DNA from 3 places in the Pseudomonas sp. GW821-FHT05H12 genome. Region 1 is predicted to be linked to each of the others. Evidence: predicted binding sites of a transcription regulator. Region 1 holds the regulator's gene; each other region holds the start of a gene.
The links. Region 1 encodes sigma-54, which starts transcription at its own class of promoters, with help from an activator protein. Its sites were predicted from a motif close to ANTGGCATNNANNTTGCTNT; they were not measured.
Positions count from the first base shown of each region.

Region 2: the regulator sigma-54 is predicted to act here: its motif matches at 5,898-5,917, upstream of AC07SU_RS26695 (flagellar hook-length control protein FliK).
Region 3: the regulator sigma-54 is predicted to act here: its motif matches at 1,474-1,493, upstream of flgB (flagellar basal body rod protein FlgB).

Region 1 is NZ_JBWKRS010000005.1:227,509-234,662, forward strand. It holds gene AC07SU_RS06765 (class II fumarate hydratase) at 1-465, shown strand, start outside; gene AC07SU_RS06770 (DUF2753 family protein) at 493-936, shown strand; gene AC07SU_RS06775 (superoxide dismutase) at 938-1,549, shown strand; gene AC07SU_RS06780 (ZIP family metal transporter) at 1,582-2,475, shown strand; gene AC07SU_RS06785 (HPr family phosphocarrier protein) at 2,582-2,854, opposite strand; gene rapZ (RNase adapter RapZ) at 2,871-3,728, opposite strand; gene ptsN (PTS IIA-like nitrogen regulatory protein PtsN) at 3,731-4,195, opposite strand; gene hpf (ribosome hibernation-promoting factor, HPF/YfiA family) at 4,206-4,511, opposite strand; gene AC07SU_RS06805 (RNA polymerase factor sigma-54) at 4,587-6,080, opposite strand; gene lptB (LPS export ABC transporter ATP-binding protein) at 6,265-6,990, opposite strand; gene lptA (lipopolysaccharide transport periplasmic protein LptA) at 6,990-7,154, opposite strand, start outside.
Region 2 is NZ_JBWKRS010000041.1:24,621-31,774, reverse strand. It holds gene fliG (flagellar motor switch protein FliG) at 1-37, shown strand, start outside; gene fliH (flagellar assembly protein FliH) at 48-812, shown strand; gene fliI (flagellar protein export ATPase FliI) at 802-2,160, shown strand; gene fliJ (flagellar export protein FliJ) at 2,164-2,613, shown strand; gene AC07SU_RS26710 (STAS domain-containing protein) at 2,786-3,091, shown strand; gene AC07SU_RS26705 (ATP-binding SpoIIE family protein phosphatase) at 3,088-4,806, shown strand; gene AC07SU_RS26700 (Hpt domain-containing protein) at 4,837-5,181, shown strand; gene AC07SU_RS26695 (flagellar hook-length control protein FliK) at 5,968-7,154, shown strand, end outside.
Region 3 is NZ_JBWKRS010000029.1:1,846-8,999, forward strand. It holds gene flgD (flagellar hook assembly protein FlgD) at 1-561, opposite strand, end outside; gene flgC (flagellar basal body rod protein FlgC) at 578-1,021, opposite strand; gene flgB (flagellar basal body rod protein FlgB) at 1,025-1,432, opposite strand; gene cheR (protein-glutamate O-methyltransferase CheR) at 1,762-2,589, opposite strand; gene AC07SU_RS22500 (chemotaxis protein CheV) at 2,633-3,565, opposite strand; gene flgA (flagellar basal body P-ring formation chaperone FlgA) at 3,646-4,410, shown strand; gene flgM (flagellar biosynthesis anti-sigma factor FlgM) at 4,553-4,876, shown strand; gene AC07SU_RS22515 (flagella synthesis protein FlgN) at 4,925-5,395, shown strand; gene AC07SU_RS22520 (flagellar brake protein) at 5,492-6,241, shown strand; gene AC07SU_RS22525 (MFS transporter) at 6,301-7,154, opposite strand, start outside.

The sequences.
Region 1 (7,154 bases):
CTGGAGGGCCTGCAACCTGGCTCTTCGATCATGCCCGGCAAGGTCAACCCGGTGATCCCGGAGGCGACCGCCATGGTGGCCGCGCAAGTGATTGGCAATGACACGGTGATCACCGTCGCCGGCCAGTCAGGCAACTTCGAGCTCAACGTGATGTTGCCGATCATCGCCCAGAACCTGCTCGGCAGCCTTGAATTGCTGGCCAACGCCAGTCGCTTGCTGGCAGACAAAGCCATCGCCAGCTTCAAGGTCAACGAAGGCAAGCTCAAGGAAGCGCTGTCGCGTAATCCGATCCTGGTCACTGCACTCAACCCGATCATTGGTTATCAAAAGGCCGCTGAAATCGCCAAGAAGGCCTATCAACAGGGCCGCCCTGTGATTGATGTCGCCCTCGAGCACACCGACTTGCCGCGCAGCCAGCTGGAGGTCCTGCTGGACCCGGAAAAGCTCACCGCTGGCGGCGTGTAACCACCGACCCTGCTTTGGAGGCTCACCATGGAGCACTGGAAACGCACGATCGAACGGGCCAATCGCTGCTTTATGGCGGGCGAATTGGTCGACGCTCGGGAGGCCTATTTGCAAGCCCTGGCCCTGGCTCAAGTGTTATTCGAGCGCTGGGCGGATGCCGACGAAGCAGTGGCGGCTTGCGTCATTTCCCATCACAACCTGGCGGACCTGCATTTGCGCCTGAACCAGCCGGAGGAGAGCGCGGAATACCTGTGCGCTATCCACCAGCGCCTGCTTCAGACCATGCAGGACCCGCGGCTGAGCCCGCAATTGCGCGAAGCAGCCCTGCGTCAGAGCAGCAAGACCTACGTCGAGTTGTTGAATTTCATCAGCGATCACGGTGAGTACCCGCGTACCCATCGCTTGCTGGGCGGCACTGCGGCGCAAACGGATGCGTCGATCCGCAACAGTCCTTATTACGGAGCTCATTGATATGACTTACACGTTGCCAGCCTTGCCCTACGCCTACGATGCTCTTGAGCCGCATATCGATGCGCAGACCATGGAGATTCACTACACCAAACATCACCAGACCTACATCAACAACCTCAACGCGGCGGTCGAGGGCACTGAGTTTGCGGGTTGGCCGGTAGAGCGGCTGGTGTCCAGCGTGCAGCAATTACCGGAAAAACTGCGGGCTGCGGTCATCAACCAAGGCGGTGGGCATGCCAACCACTCGCTGTTTTGGGCCGTGATGTCGCCCAAAGGTGGCGGCAAGCCAGAGGGCGCGTTGGGCAAGGCCATCGATGAGCAATTGGGTGGTTTTGACAGCTTCAAGGAAGCCTTCACCAAGGCCGCCCTAACCCGTTTCGGCAGCGGCTGGGCGTGGCTGAGCGTCACCCCGCAAAAGACGTTGGTGGTGGAAAGCAGCGGTAACCAGGACAGCCCGTTGATGAGTGGCAACACGCCGATCCTGGGTCTCGACGTCTGGGAGCACGCCTATTACCTGCTCTACCAGAACCGCCGCCCCGAATATATCAACGCCTTCTACAGCGTCATCAACTGGCCGGAAGTCGCCGCACGCTACCAGGCCGCGTTGGCCTGATATTCATCCAATAACAAGATCTAAGGCCGACTATGGGCACTGAAACACTGGCGATCAGCAGCGGGCGAATGTTTCGTTATGCGTTTGGCTCGCTGCTGCTGTTGGCAGGTACTGCATTGCTGGTGGCTCACGGGCTGGCCTGGCTGGATCTCGAACCGCGCATTCTGCGGGCACTGCAGGGCGGGGCGATTTGCGCGCTCGGCACTGCATTGGGTGCGGTGCCGGTGTTGGTGATTCGCCGGATGCCCGTCGCGCTCAGCGATACCTTGTTGGGTTTTGGCGCGGGTGTGATGCTCGCTGCCACAGCGTTTTCGCTGATCGTGCCGGGTATTACCGCAGCTGAAAGCCTGGGGCTTTCGCCTTGGGGCGCCAGTGGCTTGATCAGTTTCGGCATCATGCTGGGCGCCTTCGGGTTGTACCTGGTCGACCGCAAGGTCTCCGGCGCAAGCCCGGAAATGCTGGTGGGCACACCGGATAACCCTGTGATTCCCCCGCGCATCTGGCTATTCGTGTTTGCAATCATTGCCCACAACATCCCGGAAGGCATGGCTGTTGGTGTCTCGGCGGGCGGTGGTATGCCGGATGCGGACAGCCTGGCCATGGGCATAGCCCTGCAGGATGTGCCCGAAGGTCTGGTGATTGCGTTGGTATTGGCTGGGGCAGGGATGTCGCGGGTCAAGGCGTTCTTGATCGGCGCGGCGTCAGGTTTGGTGGAGCCGGTATTTGCCGTGCTTTGCGCCTGGCTGGTCAGTCTGGCCGAGGTGCTGTTACCGCTTGGGTTGGCGTTGGCGGCGGGTGCGATGCTGTTGGTCGTGACTCACGAGGTCATCCCGGAGTCGCGGCGCAATGGTCACGAAAAACTCGCCAGCCTTGGCCTATGCATCGGCTTTTGCTTGATGATGGTGATGGACACGGCCCTGGGATAAACCGCTTTCCGTAGGAGCCCGGCTTGCCGGCGATGGCGTCCTCAAGTCCAACACCTGACTCAAAGGCCTCATCGCCGGCAACCCGGACTCCTACAAAGGGATGGGGCTATTCGCCTTCGTCGAAGAAGTTATTGATCAGCGCCACCAGCGCGGCCATGGCTTCGTCTTCCTGCTCGCCTTCTGTCTTCAAGTGAATCCTGGTGCCTTTGCCAGCCGCCAACATCATCATGGCCATGATGCTCTTGCCATCGACCATGGACTCCGGCGTGCGCCCGGCGCGGATCTGGCAAGGAAACTGCCCGGCCACGCCGACGAATTTGGCTGAGGCGCGGGCGTGCAGGCCCAGCTTGTTGATGATTTCAATTTCCAGAGCGGGCATCGCGCAGGTGTTCCTTTCAGCTAAGGTCGCGGTGGCGGACCTGGACGTTCTTGAGGGTTTGTTGCAGCACCTGGCCCAGGCGCTCAGTCAGGTAGACAGAGCGGTGGTGACCACCGGTGCAGCCAATGGCAATGGTGACATACGCGCGATTGCTCGCGGCAAAGCGGGGTAGCCATTTGAGCAGGTAGCTGGAGATATCCTGGAACATCTCTTCAACATCCGGCTGCGCGGCCAGGTATTCGGCTACCGGCAAGTCCAGCCCGGACTGTTCGCGCAGTTCCGGCTTCCAGTAGGGGTTGGGCAGGCAGCGCACGTCGAACACCAGGTCAGCGTCTACTGGCATGCCGCGCTTGAAGCCAAACGACTCCACGAGAAACGCAGTACCCGGTTCAGGCTGGTTGAGCAGGCGCAATTTGAGTGCGTCACGCAGCTGGTACAGGTTGAGGCTGGTGGTGTTTATCTTGAGGTCGGCAAGGTCAATGATCGGGCCCAGCAGCTTGGTTTCATCCTCGATGGCTTCTGCCAGGGAACGATGGGGGCTGCTGAGGGGGTGACGTCGGCGGGTCTCGGAAAAACGCTTGAGCAGGGTCTCTTCGTCGGCGTCCAGGTACAGCACATCACAATGAATATGCTTGGCCCGCACTTCTTCGAGCAATAGTGGGAAGCGCTCAAGGTGGCTGGGCAGGTTGCGAGCATCGATCGAAACGGCAACCAGCGGCTGGGCCAGTTCGGTGTGGATCAGCGCGCGTTCCGCCAATTCCGGCAGCAGGCCGGCCGGCAGGTTGTCGATGCAATAGAAGCCGTTGTCCTCAAGAACATTGAGGGCGGTACTTTTACCCGAGCCGGAGCGGCCGCTGACGATGATCAAACGCATGATTACTGCCCGTTCTGTTCATCCAGGACAACCTGATAGAGCGCCTCGTTGCTGCTGGCGCTGCGCAGTTTGTCGCGTACTTCCTTGCGGTCGAGCATGCTGGCGATCTGCCGAAGCAGTTCCAGGTGCGCATCGGTGGCGGCTTGCGGGACCAGCAGGACAAACAGCAGGTCGACCGGAGCGCCGTCGATGGCGTCGAAATCGATGGGGGCATCCAGGTGGAGCAGGGCGCTCACCGGGGATTCACAGCCTTGCAGGCGGCAGTGGGGAATGGCGATGCCGTTGCCAAAACCGGTAGAACCGAGTTTTTCACGGGCGATAAGCGCCTCATACACAGCTTGCGTATCCAGCTCGGGCACTTCGCGGCCGATCAGGTTGGCAATTTGTTCGAGGGCGCGCTTTTTACTGCCGCCCGGCACGTTCACGAGGGAACGGCCGGGGGTCAGGATGGTTTCAAGTCGGATCATGGGGGGAGAGTTAACGACCTGTACCTTGCATCAGGTGCAGATTCTTTTCCTTATGCTTTATGAGTTGGCGGTCCAGCTTGTCGTAGAGCGAGTCGATCGCCGCGTACATGTCTTCATGCTCCGCATTGGCGACGAGCTTTGCATTCGGTACGTGCAGGGTGGCCTCGATTTTCTGCTTGAGCTTATCGACCTCCATGATGACCTGCACGTTGGTGATCTTGTCAAAATGCCCTGCCAGCTTGTTCAGCTTGCTCTCGGTGTATTCACGCAGGGGTTTGGTGACTTCCAGCTGGTGTCCACTGATGTTGACTTGCATACAGCTTCTCCTTCGTTGCCAGTGCATAAAGCGGCAGGCCGGGGTGCCTGCCACTGGAACGCTGTGGCCCGCCCGTCACATCAAACGCTTACGCTCGCTGGAAGGCGCGATCCCAAGGGATTCGCGGTACTTGGCGACGGTTCGACGGGCGACCTGAATGCCTTGTGCCTCCAGTAAACCAGCGATCTTACTGTCACTCAATGGCTTTTTCTGATTTTCCGCGGCAACCAGTTTTTTGATGATCGCGCGAATCGCCGTGGACGAGCATTCACCGCCTTCGGAGGTGCTGACGTGGCTGGAGAAAAAGTATTTCAGCTCATAAATACCCCGTGGGGTATGCATGAATTTCTGCGTGGTCACCCGGGAAATCGTCGATTCATGCATGCCCACCGCTTCTGCAATATCGTGCAGCACGAGGGGCTTCATCGCCTCGTCACCGTATTCCAGGAAGCCGCGCTGGTGCTCGACGATCTGGGTGGCAACCTTCATCAGGGTTTCGTTGCGGCTTTGCAGGCTCTTGATGAACCAGCGTGCTTCCTGCAGCTGGTTGCGCATGAAGGTGTTGTCGGCGCTGGTGTCGGCGCGGCGTACAAAACCGGCGTACTGCGGGTTGACGCGCAGGCGTGGCACCGATTCCTGGTTGAGCTCCACCAGCCAGCGCTCGTTGTCCTTGCGCACAATCACATCAGGGACGACGTATTCGGCTTCGCTGGACTCGATTTGCGAACCTGGGCGCGGGTTGAGGCTCTGCACCAGCTCGATGACCTGGCGCAGGTCGTCTTCCTTGAGCTTCATACGACGCATCAGCTGGCTATAGTCGCGGCTGCCCAGCAGGTCGATGTAGTCATTGACCAGGCGTTGGGCTTCGGCGAGCCAGGGCGTCTTGGCTGGAAGCTGGCGCAGTTGCAGCAGCAGGCACTCGCTGAGGGTGCGGGCGCCGATGCCTGCTGGCTCGAATTGCTGGATGCGGTGCAGGACGGCTTCGATTTCGTCCAGTTCAATGTCCAGTTCCGGATCGAAGGCTTCAAGAATCTCTTCAAGCGTCTCGTCTAGATAACCCTGGTTATTGATGCAGTCGATCAGGGTCACGGCGATCAGGCGATCGGTGTCGGACATCGGCGCCAGGTTCAGTTGCCACAGCAGATGGCTCTGCAGGCTCTCGCCGGCGGACGTTCGGGTGGTGAAATCCCACTCGTCATCATCATTGCTCGGCAGGCTACTGGCGCTGGTCTGGTAGACGTCTTCCCAGGCCGTGTCCACGGGAAGTTCGTTGGGAATGCGTTCGTTCCATTCGCCGTCCTCCAGGTTGTCCACCGTCGGGGCGGTTTCCTGATAGGAGGGTTCCTGCACGTCGGAATTGGGTTTTTGCTCGATGTTGTCGGCCAGCGGGTCTGCATTATCGAAGTCGTCGCCTTCTTCCTGGCGTTCGAGCATCGGATTGGACTCCAGGGCCTCCTGGATTTCCTGTTGCAGGTCCAGTGTGGACAATTGGAGCAGGCGGATGGCCTGTTGCAGCTGCGGTGTCATCGTCAGCTGCTGGCCCATTCTCAGGACTAGCGATGGTTTCATGGCAGGGGCTTAACACCTTATTCGCCGGCGCAATGCGCCATCCACGACAGGGCGCGTGAGCGCCAAACATAAGCAAATTATATGCCTGATATCGGGGGCTTTGCCTAGAGCGCGGTAACAATAAAAAGCCGGAGGTTTCTATTGACTCCCGCGCGTCTCGGCAAACGGCCTGACACCACGGTGTTTACAGGCGGAACTCGTGACCCAGGTACACTTCCTTGACCAGTTCGTTGGCCAGGATGGTGGCGGAATCGCCTTCGGCGATCAGCTGGCCATCGTTGACGATATAAGCGGTTTCACAGATATCGAGGGTTTCACGAACGTTGTGGTCAGTGATCAGTACACCGATGCCCTTGGCCTTGAGGTGGTGGATGATCTGCTTGATGTCGCCCACCGAAATCGGGTCGACGCCAGCAAAGGGTTCGTCCAGCAGGATGAACTTCGGTGCGGTGGCCAATGCGCGGGCAATTTCCACGCGACGACGCTCACCACCGGACAAGCTCATGCCCAGGTTGTCACGGATATGGTTGATGTGGAATTCCTGCAGCAGGCTTTCCAGTTCCTTGCGGCGGCCATCGCGGTCGAGCTCCTTGCGGGTCTCAAGGATCGCCATGATGTTGTCCGAAACCGACAATTTGCGGAAGATCGACGCTTCCTGGGGTAGATAGCCGATACCGGCACGAGCACGACCGTGCATCGGCTGGTGGCTGACGTCCAGGTCGTCGATCAGAACGCGACCCTGATCCGCCTGGACCAGGCCGACAATCATGTAAAAACAGGTGGTCTTGCCGGCACCGTTGGGGCCGAGCAGGCCGACGATCTGGCCGCTGTCGATCGACAGGCTGACGTCGCGCACGACCTGACGGCTTTTGTAGGCCTTGGCCAGATGCTGGGCTTTCAGGGTTGCCATTACTCGGCCTTCTTCTTCGGCTGGATAACCATGTCGATACGCGGACGAGGTGCGGTGACCTTGTTGCCATTGGCGCGACCGGCGTTGGCGACCTGTTTCACAGTGTCATAGGTGATTTTTTCACCTTCCGTGGTGTTGCCGTCGGTGCTGACAACCTTGGCCTG
Region 2 (7,154 bases), on a different contig from region 1:
CGTTCTCGGCGGGAAGGGCGGCGAAGAAATGATCTAAGGCGCCTCTGATGTCGAACAAAGATGAGGCGCCCAGCGATCTGATTCGCGCGCGGGATGTCGGCGGGTTCGACATCTGGTCGTTGCCCAGCTTCGATCCCCATGTGCCGGAGCCCGAGCCGGAACCCGAGCCCGAGCTGCCGGCGGAGTCCGAGGAAGTGCCGCTGGACGAAGTCCAGCCACTGACCCTCGAAGAGGTGGAGGCCATCCGTCAGGAGGCCTACAACGAAGGCTTCGCCGCCGGTGAAAAGGACGGTTTTCGCAGCACCACCCTCAAGGTCCGCCAGGAAGCCGAAGCCGCACTGAGCGTCAAGCTGGCCAGCCTGGAGCGCTTGATGGGCACGCTGTTCGACCCGATTGCCGAGCAGGATTCGCAGATCGAAAAAGCCATGGTCGGCCTGGTGGAGCATATCGCCCGCCAAGTCATCCAGCGCGAGCTGGTGCTGGATTCCAGTCATATCGAAAGCGTGATGCGCGAAGCCCTCAAGCTGCTGCCCCTGGGCGTCGGCAATGTGCGCTTGTACATCAACCCCCAGGATTTCGAACAGGTCAAAGCCTTGCGCGAGCGCCATGAAGAAACCTGGCGCATCGTCGAAGACGCCTCGCTGCAGCCCGGTGGTTGCCGCGTCGAGACCGAACACAGCCGCATCGATGCGACGGTGGAAACCCGCATCAGCCAGATCATGGCCAAGCTGTTCGATCAACTTCACGAACAGGCCCTGCACCCGGCCGAGCCTGACCTGAGCGTTGAACTGGACGCCCCCGATGCGCCTTGATCGCACCAGTTTCGCCAAGCGCCTGAGCGGTTACGCCGAGGCCACCGAGCTGCCCGGTCAGCCGATCCTCGAAGGGCGCCTGTTGCGCATGGTCGGCCTGACCCTCGAAGCCGAAGGCCTGCGCGCCGCCATGGGCAGCCGCTGCATGGTGATCAACGACGACAGCTACCACCCGGTACAGGTCGAGGCCGAGGTGATGGGCTTTTCCGGCAGCAAGATTTTCCTGATGCCCGTGGGCAGCCTGGCGGGCATTGCCCCCGGTGCGCGCGTGGTGCCGTTGGCCGACACCGGCCGTTTGCCGATGGGCATGAGCATGCTCGGCCGCGTGCTCGACGGCGCTGGCCGTGCGCTGGACGGCAAGGGCGGCATGAAGGCCGAAGACTGGGTGCCAATGGACGGCCCCACCATCAACCCGCTCAACCGTAACCCCATCAGCGTGCCGCTGGACGTGGGCATTCGCAGCATCAACGGATTGTTGACGGTCGGCCGTGGCCAGCGTTTGGGCCTGTTCGCCGGTACCGGCGTGGGTAAGTCGGTGTTGCTGGGCATGATGACCCGCTTTACCGAGGCCGACATCATTGTTGTGGGGCTGATCGGCGAGCGGGGCCGCGAGGTGAAGGAATTCATCGAGCACAGCCTGGGTGAAGAAGGCCTCAAGCGCTCGGTGGTCGTGGCCTCGCCAGCGGACGATGCGCCACTGATGCGCCTGCGTGCGGCGATGTATTGCACGCGCATCGCCGAATATTTTCGCGACAAGGGCAAGAACGTCCTGTTGCTGATGGACTCGCTCACCCGCTTCGCCCAGGCCCAGCGGGAAATCGCCCTGGCCATCGGCGAGCCGCCCGCTACCAAGGGTTATCCGCCGTCGGTATTCGCCAAGCTGCCCAAGCTGGTGGAACGTGCCGGTAATGCCGAGGCCGGGGGCGGCTCGATCACCGCGTTCTACACCGTATTGTCTGAAGGCGACGACCAGCAGGACCCGATTGCCGACTCGGCGCGGGGCGTGCTCGACGGCCACATCGTGCTGTCGCGGCGCCTGGCTGAAGAAGGGCACTACCCGGCCATCGATATCGAAGCCTCCATCAGCCGGGTGATGCCGGCCGTGGTGACGCCGGAACACATGACCCGTGCCCAGCACTTCAAGCAATTGTGGTCGCGTTACCAGCAGAGCCGCGACTTGATCAGCGTCGGCGCCTACGTGGCCGGTGGTGACCGCGAGACCGACCTGGCCATTGCCCTGCAACCGCAGTTGGTGACCTACCTGCGCCAGGGCCTCAACGACAAGATCAGCATGGGCGAGAGCGAAGCGCACCTGGGTACGATCTTCGCCCCGGCGCCAGGCGGTTAAGCCATGGCCAGCACTCGTTCGTCGCGTCTGGCCCCAGTGGTGGACATGGCCGAAAAGGCCGAGAAAACCGCGGTGCAACGCCTGGGGTATTTCCAGGGCCAGGTCCGCCTGGCTGAAAGCAAGCTGGGCGACCTGGAGCGCTTTCGCGGCGAGTACCAGCAGCAGTGGATCGAACGCGGCAGCAAAGGCGTGTCCGGCCAGTGGTTGATGGGCTACCAAGGCTTTCTCAATCAGCTGGAAACCGCAGTCGGCCAGCAGCGCCAGAGCCTGGCCTGGCACCAGAACAACCTCGATAAAGCCCGTGAAAGCTGGCAAGCCGCGTTTGCCCGCGTCGAGGGCCTGCGCAAACTGGTACAGCGCTACATCGACGAAGCCCGCGCCATCGAAGACAAGCGCGAGCAAAAGCTGCTCGACGAACTCTCCCAGCGCCTCCCGCGCCAATCCCAGTTCTGACCATCACCTGTGGGAGCTGGCTTGCCGGCGATAAAGGTTTATCAGGCGCTGATGAGCCAGCCGATAGACCGCCATCGCCGGCAAGCCGGCTCCTACAGTTGATTTGTTGTGTTGCTCAGATGCGGTTCGCCTGCTAAACCTTGTGTCATTGCCAATGACAAGGAGCAGTCGCATGTCAGTCGAGTCAGAAGTATCCCTGGACGGGAAGAAGTTGACGATCGCGATCAAGGGCCGGTTCGATTTCGGCAGCCACCAGACGTTTCGCGATTCCTACGAGCGCTTCTACAAAGTGCCGGAGTTGTACGTCGTCGATTTGAAAGAAACCACCTACATGGACAGCTCGGCGCTGGGCATGCTCCTGCTGCTGCGCGACCACGCGGGTGGGGATGAGTCGGAAGTGCGGGTGGTCAACAGCAATTCCGATGTGCGCAAGATCCTCGCCATTTCCAACTTCGACAAACTGTTCGACATCAGTTGAGCGCCCTGGCCCCCGTCCCGGAACCGCTCACGATCCTGATCGCCGAAGACAGCGCGGCGGACCTGCTGTTGCTGTCGACGATTGTGCGGCGCCAGGGCCACCAGGTGCTCACGGCCACCAATGGCCTTGAAGCGGTCGAAGTGTTTACCCGCGAGCGTCCGCAACTTGTGTTGATGGACGCGTTGATGCCGGTGATGGACGGCTTCGAGGCGGCCCGCCGGATCAAGCAGTTGGCAGGCGAAGAGCTGGTGCCGCTGATTTTTCTGACCTCCTTGCGCGAAAGCGAAGCCCTGGCCCGCTGCCTCGATGCGGGCGGCGATGACTTCCTGCCCAAGCCCTACAACCAACTGATCCTGGCGGCGAAGATCAACGCCATGGACCGCCTGCGGCGCTTGCAGGCCACGGTGTTGCAGCAGCGTGACCTGATCGCCAAGCACCATGACTATCTCCTGCACGAGCAGCGCGTGGCCAAGGCAGTGTTCGACAAGGTCGCGCACTCGGGCTGCATCAACGCGGCGCCGAATATCCGCTACCTGCAATCGCCCTATGCGCTGTTCAACGGCGACCTGTTGCTGGCGGCTTATACGCCGTCCGGTGACATGCACGTATTGCTCGGCGACTTCACCGGCCACGGCTTGCCGGCAGCCGTCGGCGCCATGCCTTTGGCGGAAGTGTTCTACGGCATGACCGCCAAGGGCTACGGCCTGGCGCAGACCCTGCGCGAGATGAACGCCAAGCTCAAGCGCATCCTGCCGGTGGACATGTTCTGCTGTGCCACGCTGTTGTGCCTGAGTGCCCAGCGGCGCGTGGTCGAGGTGTGGAACGGCGGCATGCCTGAAGGCTATGTGCATGAAGTTGCCACCGGCAAGCGCACGCCGCTGGAGTCGCGGCATTTGCCGTTGGGGGTGTTGTCGGCGCAAGCGTTTGATGACAGCACCGAGGTGTGGCCCATGGCGTTGGGCGACCGGGTGTTTTTGCTGTCTGACGGCGTGCTGGATACCGCTGACGCCAATGACCAGTTGTTTGGCGTCGAGCGCCTGCAGCAAGTGTTTGCCGCCAACCGCGAGCCCGACCTGCTGTTCGAAGACATCGAGCAGGCATTGGCCGCGTTTCGCGGTGAAGTGCGCGATGACGTCAGCCTGGTCGAGATCACCTTGCAGCCCGGCCAGTCGTTGCGCACGGCGCAACCGCTGTATGCCGACAGCGGCCAGTCGTGCCCGCTGGACTGGTCGGTGAGTTTCGAATTCCGCGGGCAGACCCTCAAAAGCTACAACCCGCTGCCGTACCTGCTGCAACTGTTGCTGGAGATCCATGGCCTGCGGGAGCAGAGCGGGGCGCTCTACAGTGTTATGGCCGAGCTGTATTCCAATGCGCTGGAGCACGGCGTGCTGGGCCTGGACTCCCGGCTCAAACGCGATGCCCAGGGGTTTGCCCACTATTATCGCCAGCGCAATGAGCGCCTGGCGCAACTGGACAGCGGTTATGTGCGGGTGCATGTGCAGGTCGTGCCGACCGCTACGGGCGGCAGGATGTCGCTGCGCATCGAAGACAGCGGACCCGGGTTCGACGTGGAACAGGTACTGGCCCGGCCGCTGGATGTTGACCGTTTGTCAGGCCGGGGCTTGAGCCTGGTGCGTCAACTGAGCAGCGATGTACGCTGGTCCGATGGTGGGCGCAGTGTCTGCGTGGAGTTTTGCTGGGGGGCTCTGGCATAATCCGCCGATTCTTGATCAAGGAGCGAGCAAGTGGCTGAGATTCATCTGGACCCGGACGTGCTTTCGGGTTTGCAGGAAGTCATGGAAGGCGAGTACCCCAAGTTGCTCGATACCTTTCTCGACGATTCGCAAAAACGTATCGAGGCGCTGCGCAAGGCGCGGGATGATGCCAAGGCGTTGGGGCGGATTGCCCATAGCTTCAAGGGCAGCAGTGGCAACCTGGGGGCGGTGCGGTTGGCGCAGTTGTGTCAGCGGTTGGAGGCTGAGTCGGCGGGGGCTGCGGCGGACCTGGGGGATTTGGTGGATCAGATTGATCATGAGTTTGCTTTGGTTCGGCCGCTTTATGAGTCGGAGCGGGGGCGGTTTGGGGTTTGACTCTGTGTACATATCCGTTGCTGCGGTAACGGCTGCTTAGGGTTCCGCTCTTACAGCGGGTCACTTTTGGAAGAGCGCCAAAAGTAACCAAAAACGCTCTGCCCCAACACTCGGCACCTCGCCTAGGCTCGGTGTGCCCTCACTCCGGCTTTGGAGCGTGGGCCGCCGCGATGGGCCATCCTTGGCCCAGCGCGGCTAACCCGGCGTCCTGCCGGGTTACCCACGCTCCAAAGCCTGCGTTCGGCTAGCGTGTTTGACGGGGCGCCCCAGATCAAAGTCAAAAGCAAACGCGGCGGCCTGGTAGCCGACCGGTAGCGTTGTTGATCGCATTCCCCTGTAGGAGCCGGCTTGCCGGCGATGCAGACACCTCGGTGATTCAGGCACACCGAGTAGATGCCATCGCAGGCAAGCCAGCTCCCACAGTGGGTCGCGTTTGCATCTGCCTTTGCCTTTGCTCCACACCACTCAAGCCGGCTGTCAGGCCGCTGTGCTCTTGCTTTTGATCTTGATTTTGATCTTAGGCGGCCCCCCAAATCACTGGCGGATTACGGGCACACCGAGCCTAGGCGAGGTGCCGAGTGTTGGGGCAAGAGCCCTTTTGGTTACTTTTGGCTGGGCCGGCATTCCGGGCTCTTTTCCAAAAGTGACCCGCTGTAAGGGCGGAACCATAAGCCGCCATCACCCCAATAACGGATATGCCCCCCAACAACCCAAAACCTGGCCCGACTCTTGCTCTACCTCCCAATACTGCATCCCCGATCCCCAATGCAGTGGAGACCTTTACCTATGCCAGTCGCCCCGAACACCCTCCTTCAGGCTGCCCCCGCAGCCAAGCCTCAAGCGCCCGCCGCTACACCTCCGGCAGCGGCTACGGCCCCACAGGACAAGGGCCCTGGCTTCGCTCAGGTGTTCGCCAGCCAAGGCACCAAGCCGACGGTAAAGACCGACGACACCCCGTCCAAACCTTCTCGTGACAAGACCTCTGACGCCAGCGCCAAGCCTGCTGACAACAGCAGCAAGCCTGCCGCCAGCACGCCAGCGGTTGCCGATAGCGGCAAACCCTTGCCTGCCACGCCACCGGCCAAGTCCGATGACAGCGCCAGCAGCGACGACGACAAACCCACCGACCCGTCCCTGGTGCAGCAACCTCTGGTTGACCCCGTCGTCGACCCGGCGCTGATTGCTACCGTTACCCCTGTGGCCGTGCCGGTTCCGGTGCCCGCAGTAACCCCGGCGCCGGCCGCTGCACCAGATGAAAAGGCTCAGCCCGTGGTTGCCCCGCCCGTCGCAGCCACCGACGAAACCAAGCAACCTGCTTTCGACCCTTCTGCCGACCCGCTGGACTCAATGCCCGCCGTACGCCTGGCGATGGAGCAGGGCGGTCACGTCTCCGCAAGCAGCCAGACGCCGCAAAAAGCCACGCCTGCGCCGACGCAGGACCAACCGACCGCCGCGCAGAACTTCGCCGCAGGCCTGGCCAACATGGTCGACCAGCAGGCCGCCAAGGACAGCACCGACACCGGTGGCGACAAGACCTTCACCAGCCTGATCGACGGTGGCCTCAAGGACTTGAAGGACGCCAGCAGCGACACCCGTGTCGATGACTTCGCCAACCGCTTGGCGGCGCTGACCCAGGCCGCCACGCCGAAAACCGCGAACGCCTTGCCGCCCGTGGCCAATGCGCCGCTGGCCATGCACCAGAGCGGCTGGACCGAAGAAGTGGTTAACCGCGTGATGTACCTGTCCAGCGCCAACCTCAAGTCGGCCGAGATCCAGTTGCAGCCGGCAGAACTCGGGCGCCTGGACATCAAGGTCAACATGGCGGCCGACCAGCAGGCCCAGGTCACCTTCATGAGTGGCCATGCGGTGGTGCGTGAAGCGCTGGAAAGCCAGTCCGGCCGCCTGCGTGAGATGTTCGCGCAGCAGGGCATGGGGCAAGTGGACGTCAACGTTTCCGACCAGTCCCGTGGCTG
Region 3 (7,154 bases), on a different contig from region 1:
AAAGGTGTAGGTACCGGCAGGGGCGACTTCGCCCTTGTCGTTCTTGCCATCCCAGATAAAGCTCGCATCGCCGGCGCTTTGGGCACCCATGTCGATGGTGCGCACCACGTTGCCGTCTTTGTCGGTGATCTTCACGGAGACGTTGCCCGTCGCCGCCGTCACCGCTACCGAACCGGTCATGCTCTTGCTGGTATCAACCATGGCCTTGTCGGTCTGGGTGATGATCGAACGCCCCACCAGCGACGACGCTTGCAGCGCTTGCGACGAGCTGAAGTTGCTGGAGATCGCATTCACCGAGTCGTTCAGGGTGTTGATCCCTTCCAGGCTGCTGAACTGCGCCAGTTGCGCCACGAACGCGCCGTTGTCCTGAGGCGACAGCGGGTTCTGGTTTTTGAGCTGGGTCACCAGCAGTTGCAGGAATGCGTCCTTGCCCAGCGACTGGTTGCCCGTCGCCGCCTTGGAAGCGTCACCGACGCTGCTGTTGTCCGTCGCGGTCTTGACCTTCGAGTTGAAAAGGTCCTGAACCGCCGTATTGGTAGAAGTGGTATCAACAATGGCCATTATTTGGCGCCCCTTATCACTGACCCAGGGTCAGGACCTTCTGCATCATGGTTTTGGCGGTGTTCATCATTTCCGCGTTGGTCTGGAACGAGCGGCTGGCGGAGATCATGTCTGCCATCTCCTCGACCACGTTGACGTTCGGGTAGTACACGTAGCCTTTTTCGTTCGCTGCCGGGTGGTTCGGCTCGTAGCGGGCTTCCAGGTTGCTCTGGTCTTCAACGACGCCGAGCACCTGCACGCCTTGGCCGGCGGCATCCTGGTTCTGGAACAGCGAATCGCTGCCACCGCTCTGGCCGCCCTGGAACATGGTGGCGAACACCGGGTGACGGGCGCGGTAGGTCTGGTCAATGCTCGAAGACACGGTCTCGGCGTTGGCGATGTTACTGGCGACGGTGTTCAAACGCGTGGTCTGCGCGCTCATGCCACTGCCGGCAATATTGAAAACACTGGCTAGGGACATGGCTTACTCTCCACGCAGGGCTGACATCAGCCCTTTGAATTTACTGTTGAGCAGGGTAAAGCTGGCCTGGAAGTTCACCGAGTTCTCGGCGTAGGCCGATTGCTCCAGCTGGGCGTCGACGGTGTTCTGGTCGATCGACGGCTGCATCGGCGTGCGATACAGCAGCGACTCGTCACCATTGCCCAGGCCTTGCGCTTCGATATGACGGCTATTGGTCATGTTCAAGGCGAAGGTGCCGTTCTTGGTCTTGTCCTGCTGTGCAGCGAGCACGGCGGAGAAGTCCAGATCCCGAGCCTTGTAGTTCGGGGTGTCGGCGTTGGCAATGTTGTTGGCCAGGACTTCGGCACGCTGGGCGCGGAAGCCCAGGGCTTGTTCGTGGATACCGAGCGCTTTATCGAAGCTGATGCTCATGGCGGAAACCTTTAGGCTGACCTGCTTTTCGTAACTGGGTTATAGCAAGGCGCATGCCAATTAACGAAAAGGCCGTAACTCAAGGGTTTGCGGGGGGGTTGCCGGTGGCAATGCCAGAAAAGCGGCAACCGGTTTCCGCGTGGCGCCAGTAAAGCGGCAATGGGGGTTTGCCGCTCGGGGAAGGATTGCCGCAAAAAAAATGGGAGCCGGCTCTTGTAGGAGCCGGCTTGCCGGCGATGCAGGCACCTCGGTTTTTCAGTTAGACCGAGGTGATGCTATCGCTGGCAAGCCAGCGCCTACAAAAGCCTGGCTCCCACAGTGTTTGGGTATTACTTGGCCTGGTAGATGATCCCCGGGCTGCACTGCACCATCTGGTAATGATCCGGCAAACCGTTCAGCGCTTCGGAAGCGCCGAGGAACAGATAGCCGCCGCGCTTGAGCGTGCCGTGGATGCGCAACAGGATGTCTTTCTTCACTTCGGCCGAGAAGTAGATCAGCACGTTGCGGCAGAACACCATGTCGAACTTGCCCAGGCTGGCGTAGCTGTCGAGCAGGTTGAACGAGCGGAACTCCACCCGGTTCTTGATCGGCGCCTTGACCGCCCAGCGCCCTGCCCCTTTCGGGTCAAAGTAACGCTGCAGGCGTTCCTGGGACAAACCACGGCCCAGGGCCAGGCTGTCGTACTCGCCGGTCTTGCAGTTGGTGAGCATGGTGCCGGACAGGTCGGTGGCAACGATTTGCGCACCAGCCTTCAATTGGCCCATGTTGGTTCGTTCGAACTCGTCGATGGACATCGAGATCGAGTACGGCTCCTGCCCCGAAGAACACGCCGCCGACCAGATGCGCAGGCGCTGACCCGGGCTGGCCTTGATGGCTTCGGGCAGCACTTTGCTCTTGAGCACCTCAAAGGGGTAGGTATCCCGAAACCACAGGGTTTCGTTGGTGGTCATGGCATCGACCACCATTTCCTTGAGGCCACTGCGCGGCTGGCCCTGGATGCGCTGGACCAACTCGCCCAGGGACTTGATACCCTGCTGTTCCATCAGTTTGTTGAGACGGCTGGATACCAGGTACTGCTTGTTTTCACCGAGCAATATGCCACAGGCTTTTTCCAGGAAGACCCGGAATTGTTCGAAATCCAAATTACCCGTAGACAATGATACCGCCTCTTAAATCGTGTGACCGCCAGGGGAAATCCCCCTAGCCGTGATCTGCTGCCTTGATCCGGTCGACTACCCGGGATGCCAGGTCATCAGGACGAAATTTGGCCAGGAAGTCATCGGCACCGACCTTCTTGACCATCGCCTGATTGAATACACCGGACAACGAAGTATGCAGGATGATATGTAGTTTTTGCATGCGTGGATCGTTGCGTATCTCGGCCGTGAGGGTGTAGCCGTCCATTTCCGGCATCTCGATGTCGGAAATCATCATCAGGAATTCTTCTTCCGGCTTCTTGCCCTCATCCACCAGCTTGCGCAGGTAATCCAGCGCCTGGCGTCCGTCATTGAGCGCGACCACTTCCACACCGACGGTTTGCAGGCAACGGGTGACCTGCTTGCGCGCCACGGAGGAGTCATCCACGGTCAATACCCGCAGCGATACCGCCTTGTGCGCAGTTTCGGCATCAACCACACCGACCGAGATGTTTTCCGAGGTCGGCGCCACTTCGGCGAGGATCTTCTCCACGTCGATGATTTCCACCAACTGGTTATCGACCCGCGTCACCGCCGTGAGGTAGTGATCGCGGCCGGTGCCCTTGGGCGGCGGATGGATCTCTTCCCAGTTCATGTTGACGATGCGCTCCACCGAGCGCACCAGGAAGCCCTGGGTCTTGGTGTTGTACTCGGTGATGATCACGAACGGGCTTTCACGGTCTTGCAAACCGGAAGAACCGGTGGCCATGGCCAGGTCAAGAATCGGGATCGTCGCACCCCGGATGTTGGCAACGCCACACACCACCGGGCTGGACTTGGGCATGATCGTCAGCTTGGGACATTGCAGCACTTCCCGCACCTTGAACACGTTGATGCCATATAGCTGCTTGCCGTCCAGGCGAAAAAGCAACAACTCAAGGCGATTCTGCCCTACCAGCTGTGTGCGCTGGTTTACTGAATCCATTACACCTGCCATGCCCAGACTCCTACGCTAAAACCTAAGGGGTACGACGCGCACCCAACATTAAACGGCACGAGCTTTGCTTTTTATTGGTCATGAACCTTAAAACGACAGTTTCCCGACGCCTTGCTCCCCAACGACTCCGTAGCCTGCTCTGCGCGTCGCTGGCATTGCTTGCCATGGGCACAGGGGCCACGGCCCGCGCAGATAACGTCACCTTGCCTGATCTACTTATCGGCGTCACTCAGGGCTTTCTTGAGTTCACTGTAGAAGATTATCTGGCGACCACCCAGACGCCCGGGCGCTACGAAATCCAGGTCAACCAGCTGGACCCTCGACTACGCATGCCGGCGTGCGACAAGGAATTGACAGCCACCCTGGAAAGCCCGGCCCAGCCGATCGGCCGTGTCACGGTCAAAGTGCGCTGCGAAGGCGCGTCGCCCTGGACGGTGTTCGTACCGGCGCAGGTGAAGTTGTTCCGCGACGTGGTGGTGGTGACCCGCCCCCTCAAGCGCACCGGGATCATCGGCGATCAAGACGTTGCCTTGCGTGAGCGGGATATCAGCCTGATCAATCAGGGTTACCTCACCACGCTGGACCAGGCCATCGGGCAGAAACTGACCCGACCAATGGTCACCGACCAGGTGATTACCCTGGTTCACCTGGAGCAGGCCGAGGTTGTGCGCAAGGGCGACCAGGTGGTGATCTCTGCCAGCAGCGGCTCGCTGAACGTGAAGATGCCGGGCGAGGCGCTGTCCAACGGCGGCATGAGCGAGCAGATCCGCGTCAAGAACCTGAATTCCAACCGCGTGATCAAGGCGCGGGTGACCGCTCCCGGACAAGTCGAGGTGGCTTTATAGATCACTGGTATCGGACGCCAGCTTTTCCTACACTGTGCGCCAGACGTTCGCGCAAACAGGTTTATTGTCAATCGAGCCTAAAGTTTGTCCGGGTATGGCCGAAAACATGGCAAGCGTCCAAATACCCAGAGGTTTTTTTATTATGGTCATTGATTTCAGCCGTTTGAATAACGCCCAGGCTTTGCCCGGCTCTACGCGCACCAGCGGTGCCAAGGACAGCGTAGATGCCAAGTCCCAGCCCCTGCCCGCCAAGGCAGAGCAGGCCGGTGCCAGCCAAAGCGGGGAATCGGTACACCTGAGCAATGAGGCTCAACAGTTGCAGAAGGTCACTGACTCGCTGCGCGATCAACCGGTGGTCAACAAAGCCCGCGTGGCCGAGTTGAAACAGGCTATCGCCGATGGCAGCTATAAAGTCGACAGCAACCGTGTAGCCAGCAAGCTGCTTAACTTCGAAGCCGAGCGCTAGGCAAAGGCCTGCGCAGGGCTTTTGGACGCTTAAAACCCAAGGCCAGCCATGCACCACGACGAACATTTGCTTCAACTGATCATTGACGATCTGGCGCCGACGCAACATTTGCTCGAGCTGCTCAAAGAAGAGTCCCTGGCCTTGTACGGCCGGGACATGCGCTTGCTGGAGGAAATCCTCGCACGCAAGCAGTCGCTGATTGTGCTGCTGGAACAGCATGGCAAGAAGCGCAGCCAGATTCTCATCAGCCTGGGCCTGCCCGCTGATCACGACGGCCTCGCTCAGCTGGCCAGTCACTCCTCGGTCGGCGATCAACTGCTGGCACAGAGCAACGCCCTCAATCTATTGCTCGCCCAGTGCCAGGAAGCCAACCTGCTCAACGGTCAGTCGATCCAGCTACAGCAAGCTACGACCGCCAACCAGTTGCGTATACTCCACGGCGGAGAGCCTCCGGCCCTCTACAACGCCCAAGGCTCCACCTCGCGCCTGGTCAAGCCAAGCACCCGCAGCCAAGCCTGACGCCGGTTTTCAGCGCGCCCTATCCAAGGCGCGCTACATGCTGGCAAAATGCCTGCTCTTGCGTGATGTCGTATTTTGTCTGGAGATGGAAGAACCGTGTTCAACGCCCTCAATGCGGAAGATGCCCCGCAGCCACCCAAGGTCCTCACCACGCCTCTGGAAATCGCCGGCACTTTGCGGATGCTGCAAGAAAGCCATGATCCTCTGATCATCACTTTCCATGAACGCAGCCAGCGCTTCCAAAGCTACCTGGTGGACGTTGACCGGGACAGCGGGACGCTGGCCCTGGACGAAATGATCCCGCGCGACGGTGAGCGCTACCTCGAAAATGGCGAACCGTTTCGCATCGAGGGTTTCCACGAAGGCGTGCGTGTGGCCTGGGAAAGCAACGGCACCCTGACCATCAGCGAAAAAGACGGGCACCGCATCTACACCGGCAGCATGCCCGACGAGGTGGTCTACCATCAGCGCCGTAACGCCTTCCGCGCCGCATTGAAGCTGGCCCAACTGGTCAATATCGAACTGGGTGGCGAGAAGCTCAAGGCGCCGATCAGCGGCAAGTTGCTGGACATCTCCGCCACCGGCTGCAAATTGCGCTTTGAAGGCGATATCTCCGAGCGCCTGCAACTGGGCCAGGTCTATGACCGGTTTATCGCCGCCCTGCCCTTCGGCAGCATGACCACCTCAGTGGAGCTGCGTTACCTGCACTTCGAAGAGAAGATCAACACCACCTTTGCCGGCGTGCGTTTCCACAACATGAGTGGCCTGGTGCAGCGCCAGGTCGAGCGCTTTGTGTACCAATTGCAGCGCGAAGCCCGTCGCTTCGATAAAGACGACGACTTCTAAGCATTTTCGAGCGCAATAAAAAACGGGCAGATCCTGATGGGATCTGCCCGTTTTTGCTTTCAGGGCCGCGCGCGGCTCAGGTCATGAGGGTGGTCATCCGGGTCCAGGGGCGGCGGTGGCCCTTCGACGACGGACTCATCCACCACCGGCGCCGGATCGGCTTCGGGCGCAGGGTCCACGGGCGTGGCCTGCATCTGTTCCTGCACCACCGCCTCGTCCACCCGTGGATCAAGGCAAGCCACCAGCGGCGAGCTGGACATGCTGTCGGGCATTGCCACGTGATGCAGCGGTGCATCATCCACCTGATGCAGGTTGGTGACCGCCTTCGGCCGGATACGCCACACCAGGATCAACGCACACAGGCTGAAGAACGCATACAGCATGTGACTGCCAAACAGCTTCATCGCCACACCCGCCAGCAGCGGCCCGATACTGGCGCCAATGCCGTAGGTCACCAGCAGCATTGCCGTCAGAGAAACCCGGCGATCACCTTCCACATGGTCGTTGGAAAACGCCACGGCCAGCGGATACAGGCAGAACTGCACCAGCGAACACAAGAAACCGGCGACGAACAACACTTCCAGCGGCACCTGCGACATGATTGCCAGAGGTAATGCCGCCACCGCGAGGCACAACGCAAAGCAGCGAATCAGCAAGGCCCGATCATAGCGATCCGACAACCAGCCCAACGGCCACTGCACCAACAGACCGGCAAAAATACAGCAGCCCATGAACAGACCAACCTGCTCGGTCGTCAGGCCTTGCTGCGACGCATAGAGCGGCGCCAAACCGTAGAACGAGCCCACGATTACCCCGGCCCCCAGCACCGTGCTCAGCGACTGCGGCACCCGTTTAATGAAGAAACGCGGCTCCATCGGCGCCGGGTGTAGAGGCGCGGGGTGGATGCGTCGGG